DNA from 4 places in the Bacillus sp. FJAT-45066 genome. Region 1 is predicted to be linked to each of the others. Evidence: riboswitches for the same ligand, from Rfam matches in the RefSeq annotation. Region 1 holds a riboswitch; each other region holds the start of a gene.

The links. A riboswitch is a leader RNA that binds a small molecule or an ion and turns the genes downstream of it on or off. The one in region 1 is predicted to bind cyclic di-GMP.
Region 2: linked by a shared signal. The riboswitch ahead of CDZ92_RS19415 (ATP-binding protein) and the one ahead of CDZ92_RS17760 (Flp family type IVb pilin) in region 1 are both predicted to bind cyclic di-GMP.
Region 3: linked by a shared signal. The riboswitch ahead of CDZ92_RS19705 (sensor domain-containing protein) and the one ahead of CDZ92_RS17760 (Flp family type IVb pilin) in region 1 are both predicted to bind cyclic di-GMP.
Region 4: linked by a shared signal. The riboswitch ahead of CDZ92_RS18585 (anti-repressor SinI family protein) and the one ahead of CDZ92_RS17760 (Flp family type IVb pilin) in region 1 are both predicted to bind cyclic di-GMP.

Annotation. Positions count from the first base shown of each region.
Region 1 is NZ_NISQ01000001.1:3,532,812-3,537,330, reverse strand. It holds gene CDZ92_RS17770 (nuclease-related domain-containing protein) at 183-1,151, shown strand; gene CDZ92_RS20130 (hypothetical protein) at 1,244-1,381, opposite strand; gene CDZ92_RS17765 (DUF192 domain-containing protein) at 1,514-1,858, opposite strand; cyclic di-GMP riboswitch class I at 2,140-2,228, shown strand; gene CDZ92_RS17760 (Flp family type IVb pilin) at 2,321-2,503, shown strand; gene CDZ92_RS17755 (A24 family peptidase) at 2,603-3,094, shown strand; gene CDZ92_RS17750 (TadE/TadG family type IV pilus assembly protein) at 3,091-3,477, shown strand; gene CDZ92_RS17745 (TadE/TadG family type IV pilus assembly protein) at 3,480-4,385, shown strand; gene cpaB (Flp pilus assembly protein CpaB) at 4,485-4,519, shown strand, end outside.
Region 2 is NZ_NISQ01000001.1:3,881,657-3,886,175, reverse strand. It holds gene CDZ92_RS19425 (STAS domain-containing protein) at 1-95, opposite strand, end outside; gene CDZ92_RS19420 (hypothetical protein) at 109-804, opposite strand; gene CDZ92_RS19415 (ATP-binding protein) at 801-1,787, opposite strand; cyclic di-GMP riboswitch class I at 1,944-2,027, opposite strand; gene CDZ92_RS19410 (M20 family metallopeptidase) at 2,295-3,428, opposite strand; gene proC (pyrroline-5-carboxylate reductase) at 3,658-4,503, opposite strand.
Region 3 is NZ_NISQ01000001.1:2,909,365-2,913,883, reverse strand. It holds gene glmS (glutamine--fructose-6-phosphate transaminase (isomerizing)) at 1-1,466, shown strand, start outside; cyclic di-GMP riboswitch class I at 1,791-1,874, shown strand; gene CDZ92_RS19705 (sensor domain-containing protein) at 1,887-3,803, shown strand; gene CDZ92_RS14645 (zinc ribbon domain-containing protein YjdM) at 3,906-4,244, shown strand; gene CDZ92_RS20095 (hypothetical protein) at 4,300-4,476, opposite strand.
Region 4 is NZ_NISQ01000001.1:3,722,296-3,726,814, forward strand. It holds gene CDZ92_RS18565 (hypothetical protein) at 1-186, shown strand, start outside; gene CDZ92_RS18570 (hypothetical protein) at 242-1,027, shown strand; gene CDZ92_RS18580 (helix-turn-helix domain-containing protein) at 1,395-1,730, opposite strand; gene CDZ92_RS18585 (anti-repressor SinI family protein) at 1,865-2,008, opposite strand; cyclic di-GMP riboswitch class I at 2,210-2,291, opposite strand; gene CDZ92_RS18590 (alpha/beta hydrolase) at 2,784-3,518, shown strand; gene rnr (ribonuclease R) at 3,685-4,519, shown strand, end outside.

The DNA of each region.
Region 1 (4,519 bases):
TTATTTTTACGCATTTAATGCATTTTAGTGTCCGTTTCCATAGTAGATTCCGTCTTTTTCCGCCGATTAAACCTAATCCTTCCACTACCGTCTAATTTTTTTCGGAAAATTCTCTTAAATTAGTAGATTTTCCTCTCTGTTTGTTATATATTTTTTTTGAAATTACGAAAAGGAGTGAAACTATGTTAGGAAAACCGTACGAAATTCCCTATAATGTACACCAACTCACCTCACTGGAGAGAAGAACAAACCCAGCATATCCTAAACTACCCTTTATCCAGAAAGACTTAGTAACATATTCGAAAGGATACAAGGGAGAACATTCACTTGATTACTACTTTCAAATGCTACCTGAGAACACTTTCTACATTTACCACTACCTTCGATTACGAGAAAACAAGTTTTATTTCCAGGTTGACCTACTTCTACTAACTTTAAAATTTCTCGCTATTTTAGAAGTCAAAACGATGAAAGGCAAGTTGTTTTTGGATACAAAAGGACATCAGCTCATTCAAACTTATAATGATACAGAAGTAACATACCAGTGTCCCATCATTCAAGTGGATCTGCAAGCATACCGCCTAAGGAAATGGTTAATCGAAAACAAACTTCCTGATATTCCAATCATTCCGTTAGTGGTAGTAGCTAACTCTTCTACTAAAATTGAAACCAACGACACTCACCGAAGTTTCTATGAGAAAGTCATTCACGCGCATTATCTTCCAACAAAGCTATCAAAACTACTCTCCATGTACCAAGAGGATATCCTTTCCTATAAAAGTGCTAAATCCTTAAATAAATTCCTTTTGAAAAAACACACACCTTTAAGAAAATCCATTTTAGAAAATTATAATATGACGAAGAATGATTTAACGATGGGAGTGTTTTGTCCTTGTTGCTCGCATTTGCCTATGATCAAAAAGCAAAAAGGATGGTTTTGTCCTAAATGTAAGGTGACGGATAAAATGGCTCATAGTGAGGCATTAAAAGACTATTACTATTTATTTGGAAATAAGATAACGAATAGGGAAGCTCGCGAGTTACTTTTAATAGAGTCGGCTGATGTAACTAAAAGATTATTAGGATCTATGAACTTAAAGCAAGATGGCCATTACAAGAATAGAAAGTATTTACTCGATACATTAATTTAATGGTCCTGGGGCTTATTACCGCTGATACACTTTGCATTTCGCCGATAACCTACGATTTTCGCCGATATAAAATTCTTGTCGCCGATTGGATTCTAGTTTTCGCCGATTAATCCTCCATTTTCGCCGATAGATTCCTGATTTTCGCCGATTAACTGCTCATTTTCGCCGATAGAACCGAAATACTTCATCCATAAACCTAAAAAAGAACTAAATTTGCAGAACACCTCCATAAAAAAATTCCCCAAAAGTAAGTCTTTTCGGGGCAAACTAACAATTCGGTTCGATTATTTTTCTCCAACTAGAGGACAATCGGGACGGGGTTCACTTTTCATTCAACATGAGAATTGAACCCCGTCCCGATTTCACATTTTTATCGTTGCGCCTGTTTTTATGGAGTAGTTAGAGATGGTGCCATTTGGTAGTTCGATTGCTGCGACAGCACCTTTAACGGGCCAAACTACTGTCCACGGTTTAACGTGCTCTTTCAGATAGACAATCTCGTTCTCTTCATTTACAAATACAACATCTATCGCAAAAAACATAAAGAACATGTGAATAGAATTACATGGCTTCAGTAAAATACCTTCTTCACGTATAGGCTTTAATCTAAACATCAACCCTTTTAATCTTTTTAGAAAAGTATTATAAGGAAGTATTGTAATTGGAATTTCTCTTTCCACTCCATCTAAATCTTTTATTTTAAACATGTTCCATCAACCTTTTTAGTAGATTTTATCATTCATTTTAATCTATCATTCCTGTTAATTCTACTATTACATACTATATGACTATTGAAGATAGTAGTAAAAACCTAGCAAATTGACCCCCATAAAACAAATAACTCTAGAGAATCGTTTTATAGTCCAAAATATCCACGACAAAATTCGACACATGCGCCTATAGTAGTTCAGACAAGCTCATAGTACTATGAAATTACACATAATAACATTTTAAGTCTACTAAACAAGTAAACGTTATGTGTGACAAAAATTGAAAAAGGCAAACTAGTGGAAACGCTAGGACGCAAAGCTAAAGGGGCTAATACGACGAAAGTCGAGATGCCAGCCAGTTGCCGAAAATAGTAGGAACTTTACATACTATTCTTCGGGAGTAGTATTTTTTTATAGCAATAACTTCCAAATTATAACAATTTTAGAGAGGATGGATTTATGATGACGAACCAAATCAAACGTTTCTTCAAAGAAGAAGAAGGTCAAGGTATGACAGAGTACGGGTTAATTTTAGGACTTGTAGCATTAGCTGCTGTAGGGGCATTAGTATTTTTAGGTGATGAACTTAAAGCATTCTTTGAAACTATTAAGGGCAAATTCCCAAGCACACCAGCATCTTAATATAGCAAGATAATATGTTTTTATTCAGAAAACCAAACCCCTTACTTTCAGCCATTTTTCACATGAAAGTGGGGGTTTTTCTAATTTGAGGTGAACGACATGACAATGATCATCTTACTAATCGCCTTGACGATTTCTCTATATACAGATGTAAAAAACCGAAAAATATTAAACATCGTGACATTTCCGGCAATGCTTTTAGGACTTGTACTGAACACCATTACAAATGGTCTCGACGGTTTTACATTTAGTATTCTAGGCATTCTAACTGGATTTGCGCTTCTCGTCATTCCTTACGCATTAGGCGGGATGGCTGCAGGAGATGTGAAACTCCTAATGGCGGTCGGGGCGCTTCAAGGCGCAATATTTACTTTTTATTCCTTTCTATATATAGCACTGTTAGGCGGTCTAATCGCCTTTTTCCTCCTAATGAGAAAAAAAGAATTAGGCAGTACATTAAAGCGTATTTTTTTCTTTGCAAAATTAGGAACGCTTGACGGGGTGAGCAAGGACGAGTTTCACAAGGCGTTTCCGTATGGTGTGGCCATTTTTCTCGGGACCGTTTGCTATGCGGGAGTGAGCTACTTATGATCAAGAATGAAAAAGGACAAGCAACGGTCGAACTCGCCATCTCCTTAACCGTCTTACTAATATTATTATTCGGTATTGTAGACTTTGGACGTATTTTTCATGCTTACTTGACAATGGAACATGCTGGAAGGGAAGCCGCTCGGATGGCTAGTGTTGGGGGAACGAATGAGCAGATTCAAATACGATTTAAAGATTCCGCTCCTTCCTTACAATCGAATAACATCTCCATCACTATTTCTCCAACGCAAGCACAACAACGAACGCGCGGGACATATGTAACCGTCGAAGCAACTTATCCTGTGTCCTTTCTATTCCCTGCTTTCAAAGCAACTCTAGGTGATCCTCTCTACGTTCGCTCCAAAACCGTCATGAGGGTGGAATGATTATGAAGAAAATTTGGAAGCAAGAAGATGGCGCCGTTATCGTATTAGTCGCTCTCTTTATGACGATTCTACTCGGCTGTGTCGGATTAGTAGTAGATATGGGTTCTATTTATTTGGAAAAAAACCGTTTGCAAAAAATGGTTGATGCCGCGGTACTAGCTGGTGCGCAAGAGTTGCCTGATAGCTTTGATAGGGCTAGAACGGCCGTCGCCAAAACAATTACGTTGAATGGAGGAGATCCATCTAACTTCCACACTAGCACGAACGAGTTAAATACGGTGCTAGAGGTTACTGGTTCTACTGTAGGGACTTTTTACTTCGCCACTTTATTTGGCGTTACTGGCCCAGACATTGTTGCTTCTGCAAAAGTGACATTACATGCGTTAACATCAGGAAAAGGTGCGATTCCTTTAGGGATTTCTAAAGACCAAAACTTAAGTTTCGGAACACATCAAGTGTTAAAAGTAAGTGAGTCGGCAAGCGGGAACTTCGGAGCTCTTGCTTTAACTGGTACAGGAGCAAGGTTGTACGAAACAGATTTAACCTATGGGTATCAACACGAATTAAATGTAAATGACGTATTGAATACGGAAACTGGTAGAATGGCGAATCCTACTGTTAGAGCCGTGGAATCACGCATTAATAAATGTCCACAAGCAACGTATGAGAATTATTTACCCGATTGCGCGAGAGTAGTACTTATTCCTGTCATTGAGCCAGTAGAAATTAGTTCGAATCAAATTAAACAAGTAAAAGTGATCGGCTTTGCTACATTTTTCCTAGAAGCCGTTTCCTCTACAAGTGACGGCGCAGAAGTAAGCGGCCGATTTATCCAATTCACAAAAGAAGGCGGAACATCATCGGTTCAGCCTAACTACGGCACGTACGGAATGAAACTATCTGAATAGTGGACAGTAGTTAGTGGTTAGCCGTTAGCTGCTAGCTGCTAGCTTTTACCTAACCACTAATCACTAACCAACTAACCAACTAATAAAGGTGATGTCATCATGAATACGAAAAAAATATGGATACTAGCGCTCAT
Region 2 (4,519 bases), 350 kb from region 1:
TGATCCATAGCATTACTAGTGGTAATATCCAATACTCCGTTTAAATAGAAAGTTACCATACTTCCTTCTACTTCTTTCTTAATTGTTAATCCCATACGTTGCCCTCCCTTACTTTTTAAATTGTTCTATTTGTTTAAAGAGATTTATTGAAATATCAGATAATTCACTCGATTGTTGTTGAAGTGACTTTAATAAATCAGAAAGCGTAATCGTTATTTCTGTTGTTGCAGAAGCACGATTTTGAGTAATTTCTCTAATTTTTTCTATCTTATCGATAATAGCGTTACTATTTAGTTCATTATCACTGTCATAAAAATAAGTAGTTATTTCATCAAGTAGCTCAGAAAGCTCAAGAAGTTGTTCGCGATTTTTCATTGTATCAACGGTAGATAGTTCATACATTTTCTCAACAGAGTGAGAAGAATCTGCTTCTAGAGATAAAGATAACCATTGAGTTTTTATTGCTTGTTTTTGTGTAACAGCTATAAATTCCTCACTTTTTTTAGTAATTCTACCAATTCCTTCTGAAATCTCTTTCAGTTCTGTTTCACCGTCATATATGTTACTAGGAATTAATTCTCCACCATCTAACTCAATAACTTGTTCTTTTATTACATTTATATTTTCATACAGTTGTTTATTAATAAAATTAGTAATGTAAAATATGATTACGATAGAGATAATAGAAAATATAATTAAAAACTTAGGAAAATAAAAATGGATAGTAATTGAAATTACAATAAGAAAAAACATTACAATTTTAAGCTGTTTACATATACGTTTTTGTAATGATTTTCTATTCATTTCATGCTCACTCCTTCCGAGTAAGCTTTAGGTTCATCCCCTGCTTTCACATTACAGTTATCAAAAATAATGATAAGAGTTGAACCAGTTGGGGAAGTATATAAAGCTACACTTTTAGCCATTTTCATCATTAGTGTAAATCCTTGACCTAGAGATTTTTTTGTAGAATAACCTGCTAACAATGTGTTTTTCGGTAGCTCTTTTAACGGAAAACCGGGACCTATGTCTTCTACCATTATTCTTAGTTCATTGCTATTCATACATTCCATTAACGTCATCTTTCCATGCTCAGCATGTTTAATGACGTTTGTAATTGCTTCAGAAAGAACTAACAATAACCCCATAGTTTTCGGACCAGTATACCCGCGCATATCTAGAGCTTCTTTCGTAATCGCTCTACTAGCAGGAATGTCTGCACGTTCCTTTATTACTTTCGTACAAAGGATATCGTCTGTTTTATAATTGGATATTTCTTCTTTATCAATTAATAAAAACTTACCTTGTGTTGCAGCGTAAATTACTTCTCGATAGATTTGCCACTCACTAGCTTGAGCATCACTTGTCGGACTCTTGAATTCGTTTTCAGAATGTAAGAATAAATCATCTTTATGAACATGATATACTTTTAAAAGAGCGTTTTTCATATCATTATTTACGTTTAATTCTTTTATTTCAGCAGGAATATCTTCTCTTGATTCGTTCCAAGTTAGAAGTTGCTCGCTTAAATGAATAATTTGCTCTAATCCATCACTAGATTCATTAATTTGTAACATCGGCTTGTTTAAGGAAAGATTGTATAGGTAATTGCTAACTTCTCCATTAAAATCTAAATATTGGGCTATTTTCCGTACAATAAAGCCTCTTTTAGTAATAAAAGAATATTCATTATATGTTAGCTCTTTTTGTGAGAATGGATTATTTGGGGCTTTTGTAAGTTCAATGGTTCGATTTCTATTTATAACTTTATCGATGAGCCGTTTCAATATGTTCCCTCCCTTATAAGAGAAAGTCTCCTATAAGTTCTTTTTGTCGCATACTTTTTAGGGTTATATTTAATAGATTAGTAAAAAACGCCTACCACTAGATTGGTAGGCGCTGATAATGAAGGTAAAATACCTTTTCATTTCAGTTCCAACCTTTTCGGTAACTCGGCCATCTTTGCTTAAAGCTTTAGATCCGTAGCTTTGCGTCCTTACTTTTCAGTAAGTTTGCTATTATCCAAGGTAAGGATCACACTGCAACTATTTTCCTATTAACTTAACTATACGCTAGGTGAAAAGCATATTCTATAACGGTTCTTAATATGTCCTAATATCAAAGCGAAATGTCCTAAATTATACACGATATGTCTCATTTTTCGTTTTACTTTAATGAACTATTCATGTTGAAAACTAAATTTTAATAAAGCTTGTCTCCTATTCCATGTTGGGACATCGGTTACAAGCAGTGGTAAAAAATTAGTTAGATAGAATTAATTTCATATATGAAACTCACTCAGATAATCGTTCTATTGTTTTGGCTAATAAAAGAGTACGTTCAGGAAGTGTTTTTATTTCTACATATTCATTCTCACTATGTGCATTTCCTCCAACAGGACCTAATCCATCTATTGTTGGGACCCCAGTTGCTGAGGTAAATGCTGCATCTGAACCTCCTCCTGTTGCTGTATCTTTAAACTGGAGGCCTATCTCTTTTCCAACACCTTGAATAATATCAAAGAGTTGTTCATTTTGTTCGTTTTTTTCAAGTGGCGGGCGATTAATTGCCCCTTTGTACGTTATCTCGGTACCAGACACATCATTCATCGAACAGATTTCTTTTATCTTTTGTTCTACGTATTCCGCTTGTTCTATCTCAGAAATACGAATATCAACATGTGCAACTGCCATGGGTGGTATCGTATTTACAGATGAACCACCTTCAATTAGTCCAACATTAACACTTATCCCTTTTTTATAATCTGTTAAACCATTTAGTTGAATGACTTTGTACGCTAGTTCTTCAATTGCACTGCGACCTTTTTGTGGTTCGATTCCTGCGTGAGCAGATTTCCCTTTCACGATAATTTTGTACCTACCACCACCTCGTCTAGACGAAACAAGGGAACCGTCTTTCCTCGCGGGCTCCATAATAAGGGCATATTCTTTTCCAACAGCTTCTTCTTCAATTAACTTTTTAGATTTCGGCGATCCTACTTCTTCATCACTGTTTAATATTATTTGAATGTTTTTGTAGCAGTCTTGATTTTCATATTGTAAGCCTCTAATAGCATACAACATTTCAACAAGACTAGACTTCATGTCAACAACACCAGGACCATATGCTATATCCCCTTCTAATCGAAAAGGTCGTTTTGCTACTGTCCCTTCTGGAAAAACGGTATCCATATGTGCTACTAATATAATTTTCGGATCTACTGCGTCTTTATGTTTAATGATAAGGTTGTTTCCAAACTTCTCTTCTTCTTTTACAGTAACAACAAAGCCAAGTTGCTCGTATTGCTTTTTTAAAATTCTACCTACTTTGTCTACACCTGTTTTGAAATGTGTGCCACTATCTATATTCACTAACTTTTCTATTAGTTGTAGCATTTCTTCTTGTTTTTCTCGTAAATACTTTTCCACGAAAGACAACTCCAATTTCTTCAGTTTGTTACTCTTACTTTTATAATGCGTAAGTACTAGTACTGCTATTATATCAAATATTACTATTTACGTTTAAAGTGTTAGAAAGTATTCATGAACGACACAAAAGGCTAGCAAATCACAAATAGCGATTGCTAGCCTTTTTTTATGAAATTACCTTACTAATTGAGTGCCTTTTATAATATATGACTACTACATCAAACGTAACTCAATTATAAATTAGTTCTTTTGAATTTTTTTCTTCACAAAGCTCTTTTGAACGATGGGTCGCACTTTTTATGGCAGCTGAAATGGCACTGCCTCCACCATTTTTGCGCAGGGCAGATAAACCTGCTGCCGTTGTTCCATTTGGAGATGTCACGTTTTTACGTAATTGTGAAGGGGTCTCATTTCCATCCATAATCATTTTCGCAGCGCCAAATATTGTCTGTGCCACTACTTCTCTTGTAACGGTTGGATCTAATCCAGCGTCTTTTGCTGTTTTTTCCATATGCTCCATTAAGTAATAAAAGTAGGCTGGACCACTTCCAGCAACACCAGTGAAAATATCCATCTGTTCTTCTTTTATCACATATACTTTCCCTATGGAGGACAATAACAGTTCAGTCATATTTCTATGTTGAGCTGTAGCGTTTTTTCCTAGCGATATAGCTGTCGCAGATTCACCAATTGTACTTGACGTGTTAGGCATTACTCGAATAATAGCTTGTCCATTAGGTAATCCCTCTTCCAACATTGCTGTTGAAACTCCAGCAATGACAGATAATATTAATTGATGTGGTTTTACGAATGGTTTTAAATCTTCCAAAGCTATTTCAATATCTTTCGGCTTCATCGCCAAAACAATAATATCTAACTCACTTATTAAAAGGTGATTTTTTGTTACTCCTCTTATTCCGTACATTTTTTCTAAAGATGCTAAACGGTCTATGTTGTTGCGATTACTAGCGATAATTTGATTACTTGGTAATAAGTTTGACGAAACGATTCCAGAAATCATCGCTTCTGCCATCGAACCCGCCCCAATAAATCCTATTGTTTTTCTTTTTAGCATTCGTTTCGCTCCTCGT
Region 3 (4,519 bases), 620 kb from region 1:
AAGATGTAACGCTTGTAAGTGATACAGATACAGAAGTAATCGTACAAATTATCGATAAGTTTGTTAATGAAGGAAGCACAGTGGAAGAAGCACTTCGTCAAACTCTTTCTATATTAAAAGGATCTTATGCGATTGCTTTAGTAGACAACGAAGAGCCAGATACCATTTATGTTGGAAAAAATAAAAGCCCATTATTAGTAGGTGTTGGTCAAGATAACTTTAACGTAGTTGCAAGTGATGCAATGGCAATGTTACAAGTAACGGATCAATTCGTGGAACTAATGGACAAAGAAATGGTTATCGTAAAGCGTGAATCGGTAACGATTAAAAAATTAAATGGTGAAATCGTTGAGCGTGCTCCTTACACAGCGGAGTTAGATGCTAGCGACATTGAAAAAGGCACATACCCACATTACATGTTAAAAGAAATTGATGAGCAGCCATTAGTAATGCGTAAGCTTATCCAAAAATATCAAAGTGAAAATGGCAAATTAGCAATCGATGAAAAAATCATCGGTGCTATCAACGAAGCTGATCGTTTATATATTATTGCTGCAGGTACTAGCTACCACGCAGGTCTTGTTGGAAAACAAATGATTGAACAACTTGCAAAAGTACCAGTTGAAGTACACGTAGCAAGTGAATTCAACTACAATATGCCAATCCTTTCTGAACGTCCGTTATTTATCTTTATTTCTCAGTCTGGAGAAACAGCAGATAGCCGTGCAGTATTAGTACAAGTGAAAGAATTAGGCTACAAAGCATTAACCATTACAAACGTTCCTGGATCTACACTATCTCGTGAAGCGGACTACACGTTATTATTACATGCTGGCCCTGAGATTGCTGTTGCGTCAACAAAAGCATATACAGCTCAATTAGGTGTGTTAGCTATTTTAGCTACAGTGACGGCAGAAACAAAAGGTATGGAGCTAGACTTTGATTTAGTTCAAGAGCTAGGCATCGTTGCCAATGCAATGGAAGTACTATGTAACATGAAAGAAGAAGTAGAAGATATCGCTCGCAAATTCTTATCTACAACAAGAAACTGTTTCTTTATCGGACGCACAGTAGACTTCTATGTAGGTTTAGAAGGTGCACTTAAGTTAAAAGAAATCTCATACATCCAAGCGGAAGGTTTCGCTGGTGGAGAGTTAAAACACGGTACAATCGCGTTAATTGAAGAAGGTACGCCTGTTATTGCTATTTCTACGCAGGAGCATGTAGACTTAAGCATTCGTGGAAACGTTAAAGAAGTTGTAGCACGTGGAGCTAATCCTTGCATCATCTCCATGAAAGGTTTAGAAACAGAAGAAGATAGCTTTGTTGTACCAAAAGTTTACGACTTATTATCTCCTTTAGTATCTGTAATCCCATTACAACTTATCGCTTACTACGCAGCTCTTCACAGAGACTGTGACGTAGACAAACCACGTAACCTTGCAAAATCAGTAACAGTAGAATAATAATAAATTATGGATAGGCGAAAGTAAGGATAAACATTCCTTGCTTTCGTCTTTTTTATGCTTAGAAAAATCAATAAATAACAAAATATAGGAGTATAGAACTATAAAATGAGAATCAAGTGTGATAGTATTTACTTGTGTTATATAGGAAAATATATTCAGTTAAAATCTTTGTTTTGATATTCTATAGTCGCAAATCTAGTAGTACTTAAATAGGTTTCGTCTTTTTGTGTGCTTTTAGATTGAAATGTTTTAGGGGATTGTAAAAATTAGGTACTGTCGCAAATTGTAGTAAAATGATACATTTAAAACAATATGTACGTCATTTGAAAAAGGCATACTTGTTGAAAAATAAGGACGCAAAGCCACAGGTCTAAGGTGTAATGCTATGACGGCTGGGCTACCAAAGGAGAAAAGTTAATGAAAAAGGAAAGTATAATAAATTGCTATATTCACTATAAAACCCCATTACAAATCACTCTGCTATATGTTATTGCAGGAGTTATTTGGATCTTTCTATCAGACTATTTAATTGAAAATTTTATAACAGACCCTAGATTAGGTTCCATGATATTATTCATTAAAAAAGTACTGTATGTTTTAGTAACAGCAGTGTTCTTATTTATACTTGTGTCTAAAATTTCTATGAAAGAAAAAAAGAAATCTGATCAAAAATTGAATATTAGCGAGATAGCATTGAAGTCCTCAAAAAAGGAACTAGAAGATGTTACGAGAGCACTAGATGAGTCGTCCATTATTGCTATAACAGACCATAAAGGTGTTATAACGTTTGTGAATAAACAGTTTTGTGAAATCTCAAAGTATAGTGAAGAAGAATTACTAGGCAAAGACCATCGAATAGTAAATTCAGGGTACCATCCAAAAAAGTTTTTTAAAGAAATGTGGCAAACGATTGCAATAGGGAAGACATGGCACGGGAAAATTCAGAACCGAGCGAAAGATGGTAGCATTTATTGGGTATATACAACCATTGTACCGTTTCTAAATAGTGAAGGAAAACCATATCAATATGTTTCGATTCGTAATGATATATCAGGCGAAAAGCAAGTAGAGGAAGCTTTACAAATAAGTAAACAGCGTTATCAATCGTTATATGAATACAATTATAATGCAGTCTTTACAATGGAAAAGGATGGCAACTTTTTAAGCGCTAATCCAATGTTTGAGAAAATTACAGGTTATCAAATACAAGAAGCATACGGGAAACATTACGGACAAATGGTTCTCCCTCAATGTTTAGACTATACAAATGAACAGTTTAAAAAAGCGGCGAATGGTGTGCCTCAGAGCTACGAGTGTAGAATCTATCATAAATCAGGGCGAATCATTCCGTTAAATGTAACGAATGTACCTATTATTGTAAACGGTGAAATTATTGGGGTGTATGGTATTGCAAAAGATTTAACAGATTTAAAGAAAACAGAAAACCAACTAAAAGAAAGTGAAGCAAAGTATCGATTAATTGCGGAAAATATGACAGATCTAGTGTCTATTATAGGTCCTGATAGAGTGTATCAATATGTTTCTCCTTCATACAAGTTAGTATTAGGGTTTCACCCACGAGACTTAGTAGGAAAGGATCCCTTTCATTTAATACACCAGGAAGACTTTGAAGGTGTTACTAAGAAGTTTGGAGAAGCGGTCATGTTAAAAGAAAACCGAGTTGCTGAGTTTCGCTTTAAACATGCAAACGGTCAAGATGTTTGGGTAGAAGCATATGGTAAGCCGGTATTAGATGAAGAAGGCAACCTTTTGCATATTCAAGTTATATCAAGAAATGTAACAGAGCGAAAAATGTATGAAGCAAAGTTAGCTGAAATGGCCTACCATGACCCACTTACAGGTATACCGAATCGAAGACTTTTCCAAGAAAGGCTAGATCAAAATATAAAAGATGCAGAAAGATATCATCGTAAATTTGCTCTTCTCTATATGGATATGGACAAATTTAAGCAAATTAACGATTCACTTGGGCATGATATTGGCGATGAATTGCTCGTACAGTTTGCTAAAAGAGTACAACATAGTTTAAGAGAAAGTGACACGCTAGCTCGACAAGGTGGAGATGAGTTTATCATCTTGTTATCAGAAATAAAAGAAGAGCAAGATGCGATTATGATTGCTGAAAGGATTCTAGCTTCTTTGCAAACACCTTGGAATATTGAAGGTCATGAATTTAATACGACATCTAGTATTGGAGTTGCCTATTATCCGTACCATGGAGATAGTTCGCAGGATTTAATGAGAAGAGCAGATAAAGCATTGTATGAGGCAAAAGAAGCAGGAAGAAATAATATAAAAACTTACAATGAATGATTATAAGTAAATTATAAGTAGAAGGGTATGGGTTATGGCCATACTCTTCATTTTTCTTGTGGTAAAATGAGTATGGAATGTTAGGAAAGTGAGGAAAAAGTAATGGCAACTATACCAAACTGTCCAAAATGCAGTTCAGAATATACATACGAAGATGCAATGCTTTATGTTTGCCCAGAATGTGCTCATGAGTGGTCTGTAGAATCCGAATCAGAAATGATAGAAGAGAACGTAATAAAAGATTCGAATGGAAACGTCTTGAATGATGGCGATACAGTAACTGTTATTAAAGATTTAAAAGTGAAAGGTAGCTCCTTAGTTGTGAAAATGGGTACAAGAGTAAAAAATATAAAACTAGTGGATGGCGACCATGATATTGATTGTAAAATTGACGGTCTTGGTGCAATGAAGTTAAAGTCCGAATTCGTAAAGAAAATATAAAAAAACCAATGAAGCCTATTGTTAAGCTCTATGAACACTAACAATAGGCTTTTCTTTATTCTTCGTTACTTTTTTCATCTGTTTTCTTTTTAGCCATCCAGAAAGCTAGAATGATAAGCGGAATTGCAATAAAGAATGGAATATTAATATGACTCTGTGTCACCAGTGCTAGTAGAAATAGGGCAAAAAAACCAATAACGATATAAAGACAACCTCTCCCGAACGTTTCCATTAAAAACACCCCTTTATTTTTGGTTTTACATTTTTATATACGA
Region 4 (4,519 bases), 190 kb from region 1:
CTTGAGGAAATGCGCTTAAACAATGGCGAAAAACTTAAAATTAACGTTGTTATTCACCTGGATAAAGATGCAAATAACAACCTACAAGGCGCAACATTACGTCCAGTAGTATTAGTGGATGCGAAGCAAATCGACTTTGGTGCTTTATACCAAGATGAAATTGACGCATTTTACGATATTGACTAATTAAAACGATACGAACATTTTTATAAATAAAACTGTTGTGAGAGGAGAAATAGTAATGTCAAACATGACTAAAGTGAAAAAAGCTGTGCTAGGAACAGCGTTAGCTGGAGCAATCGTAGCAGGTGCAGGATTTGGAACATATTCTTGGTTTACAGGAAGTACGGAAGCACACGGTGTCGTAGACAATGCAATCGTAGAGATTACTGGTGGAGGACAAGCTACGTTCGATTATTCCTCTGGATATTTAGCGCCAAGCCGTTCACAAATTGCAGAAGGTTGGAAAACAATCGCAAATAATAGTACAGATATAAAAATTAACTTAGATGCTACATTTACAGGTAAATTATATGGGTCAGAAGGAATTGACTTTTCACAATATCGTTCGGCTGCAATATTTGTATTTAATGAAGAAGCAAATGGTGTAACAGACGCAGGGTTTATTGATTCTGCTTTCCGTGAGTATTTAGAAGAAAATGATGATGAAAATCTTGAAATGGAAAAAATGTTCCAAGATTTTTATGGTGCAACAATGCATGTCATATATATTGAAACTGAAGAAGATCTAGGTGAGCTAGAAGAAACACTAGCAGATGGAAAACCTGTTATGGCGCTTATGAGTAACGGTTATATTCAAGAACAATTAGCTGAAGCTACAGATGGAAGTGGAGATGCAGTGAAGGTTCTTGAAAAAGGATTATTCTTCGGTGAAAAGATGTTACAAACGGAGTACGTACATGTCCTATTTGGTACAGCTCTTAAAGATACAGCTGGAAATGCATACCAAAGTGCGAAAATGGATTTTGACATTCATATCGCTGCAAACCAAGTAGACCGTAAGTAATAATTTTTAACAAGTAAGTTAGTTAAAACACTACACACACTAGGAGGTCCTGAAGGTGTATATGAAATGTTGTCCGAAGTGCATGAGGAAGTCTTATGGAAGCTGTGAGTTTTTAGAATGGGTCTGTCCAACCTGCTCTAGTAACTTAGCCGAACAAAAGGTTCATAAAGCTCTATGTCACAAGGAAGAACCGAGAAAGGCCTCCAAAAAGCTTTTAAGAATAAAGTTAGTATCTGTAAAAATTGATCAAGTAGTATAACAGGTAAGGCGTTGGATATATTGTCCAACGCCTTTTATTATTTAGTCTTGGTATAAGAGAAGAGAGTAAAAATTTCAAAACAAAAACGCTAGTCGCATTTACTAGCGTTTATTTATTATCTTGTTTCATTTTCCATTTGTTGAATTCTAGAAACTCTTTAAATTGATCTTTCGTAACGCCAGACTCCATTGCTTCCTTTACAAGAGTCGCCCAGTCTGAATCAATCTTTGAAGCATTATCATGCGCATCTTCGTCAAGTAGCAATGTATTAACAGAAACACCTAGTACCGCAGAGACTTTTTCTAAAAATTGCACAGAAGGGTTAGATTGCAAGTTTCTCTCGATAGAGCTCAAATAAGACTTTGCTACACCAGCTCGATCTGCTAATTCACTCATAGATAATTTACGTTGTTGGCGATATTTCTTAATACGTTCACCAATCATTTGTATCACCTTCCTTATTATGCATATATTATAGCATATAACGAAGGAAATGTTAGCTATTTAGAACAAATATGCTTACATAACTAAAGTGCGATCTCTTAATTATGTTTCGTTTTTCGAGCAGTAATTAGACATTATGAAATGGACTCATTTGTAGAGTAGTTCAATAAGAAGTCTCTAATCTCTTCTGCGCTTATCCCCATTTCTAATGCTGATCCTATTAGTTCTACCCATTCTCTGTCTAAATTTTCAGTTACTTCTAGTAATGCATTCCCCATACTTTTTCCCTCCTAAAATACTTACTTGCGGTATTTCAGGCAGTCCAGCCATCTTGGTAGATTCGGTACTGTCTAGCTCCGTGCGTTAGCGGCTATCAAACTTCCCGTTCTGTCCGGACGATAAGTCAACATCGAATCACTCCTTACGTCGCTCTTCGTGTTTCCTTTATCTCCTACCAGACCGGTCCTTTTTGTGCGCCGCTGAGCAAACGCCCTGCACTTTTCTACGTTAGATCTGTCGACTTTGCGTCCTTGCTTTTCAACAAGTTTGCCCTTGGACTGATTCGTTCGTCATACGACTAAAATTACAGTAGTTGTCTTACATCCATTGTCATTATAAAATAACCAAAATTAAGATGTTGCAGATATGTGTCGATACACAAAAGTTATTTTAAAGTAACAAAATTTGATGAAAAAGCACTATGAGTATATTGGAAAATGCAGGGTTTCTCTTTAGAATGAATTATACAAAAGTGAAAAGCATATACATTGCAGAATTATACTGACAAGATAGACCAAAGATTTATGTCGAAATTGTCTGAAAATACAGAGTTGATAAATAGGACTATTTAACTATTTTTATAAAATTCAAAAAACTACCGACAGAAAAAAACAAGGAACTTTTTCATGGGACATACGTATAAGTAATAGTGCATGCCTTATAAATGCCCATTTTCTCTGATTATGGTAATATATTCTTTCGGATACAAATTATCTATGAATAGAAAACTACACATACTACTAATAGATAATATGAGGAGAAAGGATGTTCAACATGAAAGTGAAGTTACCTGAACCATTTACATTTGAAGGTGGCGAACGTGCGGTTTTATTATTGCACGGATTTACGGGGAATTCTGCAGACGTGCGAATGTTAGGTCGTTTTCTGGAGAAAAAAGGATACACATGTCATGCTCCACAATATAAAGGTCACGGTGTACCGCCAGAGGAGTTAGTTCATACAGGTCCTGAAGATTGGTGGCAAGATGTCCTGAATGCCTACCAATTTTTAAAAGATAAAGGTCATGAAAATATTGCAGCGGTTGGATTGTCACTTGGAGGCGTATTTTCCTTGAAATTAGGTTACACTGTACCTATCAAGGGTATTGTGCCTATGTGTGCACCTATGTATATAAAAAGCGAAGATGTCATGTATAAAGGCGTGCTAGAATACGCTAGAGAATGGAAGAAGCGTGAAGGAAAATCAGAAGAACAAATAGAAACAGAGATAAGTACATTTCAACCGATGAACACACTTAAAGAACTGCAACAACTCATTTCAGAAGTTCGAGAAAATGTCGATATGATATATGCACCAACTTTTGTTGTCCAAGCTCGTCACGACAACATGATCAACACAGACAGTGCCAACATCATCTACAACGAAGTAGAAAACAACAACAAAAAACTAAAATGGTACGAAGAATCCGGCCATGTCATCACACTCGACAAAGAAAAAGAACAACTACACGAAGACATCTACGACTTCCTAGAAACACTAGATTGGTAAGTAGACTTGAATCAAATTAAAACAAAGGCTGTGTTATATCGTATTAGTATTACAAGATCTAGCGGTTGATTGGATTGCAAGTCGTAGACTCCCGCGGAAAGCGGAGACTTGCAATCCAATCAACAGCGGTAACTAACGTAGCCTCTAATAAAAGGAGGGATATTCAATGGAAGAAAACATTCAACAACATGTGGATAAGTTACTTTCTCATATGAAAGAAGAAGCATACAAGCCATTATCCACAAAAGAACTAGAAGAAGCATTTGGTATTAAAGATTCAGAGGAATTTAAAGAATTTGTAAAAGCACTCGTTTATATGGAAGAAAACGGTTTAATCGTTCGAACACGAAGCAACCGTTACGGTGTACCAGAACGCATGGATTTAATCCGCGGGAAGGTAATCGGGCACTCGAAAGGCTTCGCATTCGTTATGCCAGAAGACCAAGAGATGGACGATGTGTTCATCCCACCAAATGAACTAAACACAGCGATGCACGGTGACACAGTGTTAGTCAGAGTTAACCGTCAAGCATCAGGGGAATCTCGCCAAGAAGGTACTGTTATTCGAATTGTTGACCGTGGAATTAAAGAAGTTGTAGGTACATATACGGAAAGTAAAAATTTCGGTTTTGTTATTCCTGATGATAAAAAAGTATCAAACGACATCTTTATCCCGAAAAATGCAACAAACGGAGCGGTAGAAGGACATAAAGTAGTGGTCAAGTTAACCACATATCCAGAAGGGCGCTTAAGTGCAGAAGGAGAAGTTATCCAGATACTTGGGCATAAAAATGACCCAGGTGTGGACATCCTTTCGGTTATCCACAAGCACGGATTACCTGGCGATTTTCCAAAAGAAGCATTGGATCAAGCAAACGCTGCACCAGATGAAATTAATGAAGAAGATATAAAAGATCGCCGCGACTTACGTGACCAAGTGATTGTCACAATCGACGGTGCGGATGCTAAAGACTTAGATGACGCAGTTACAGTAACAAAGC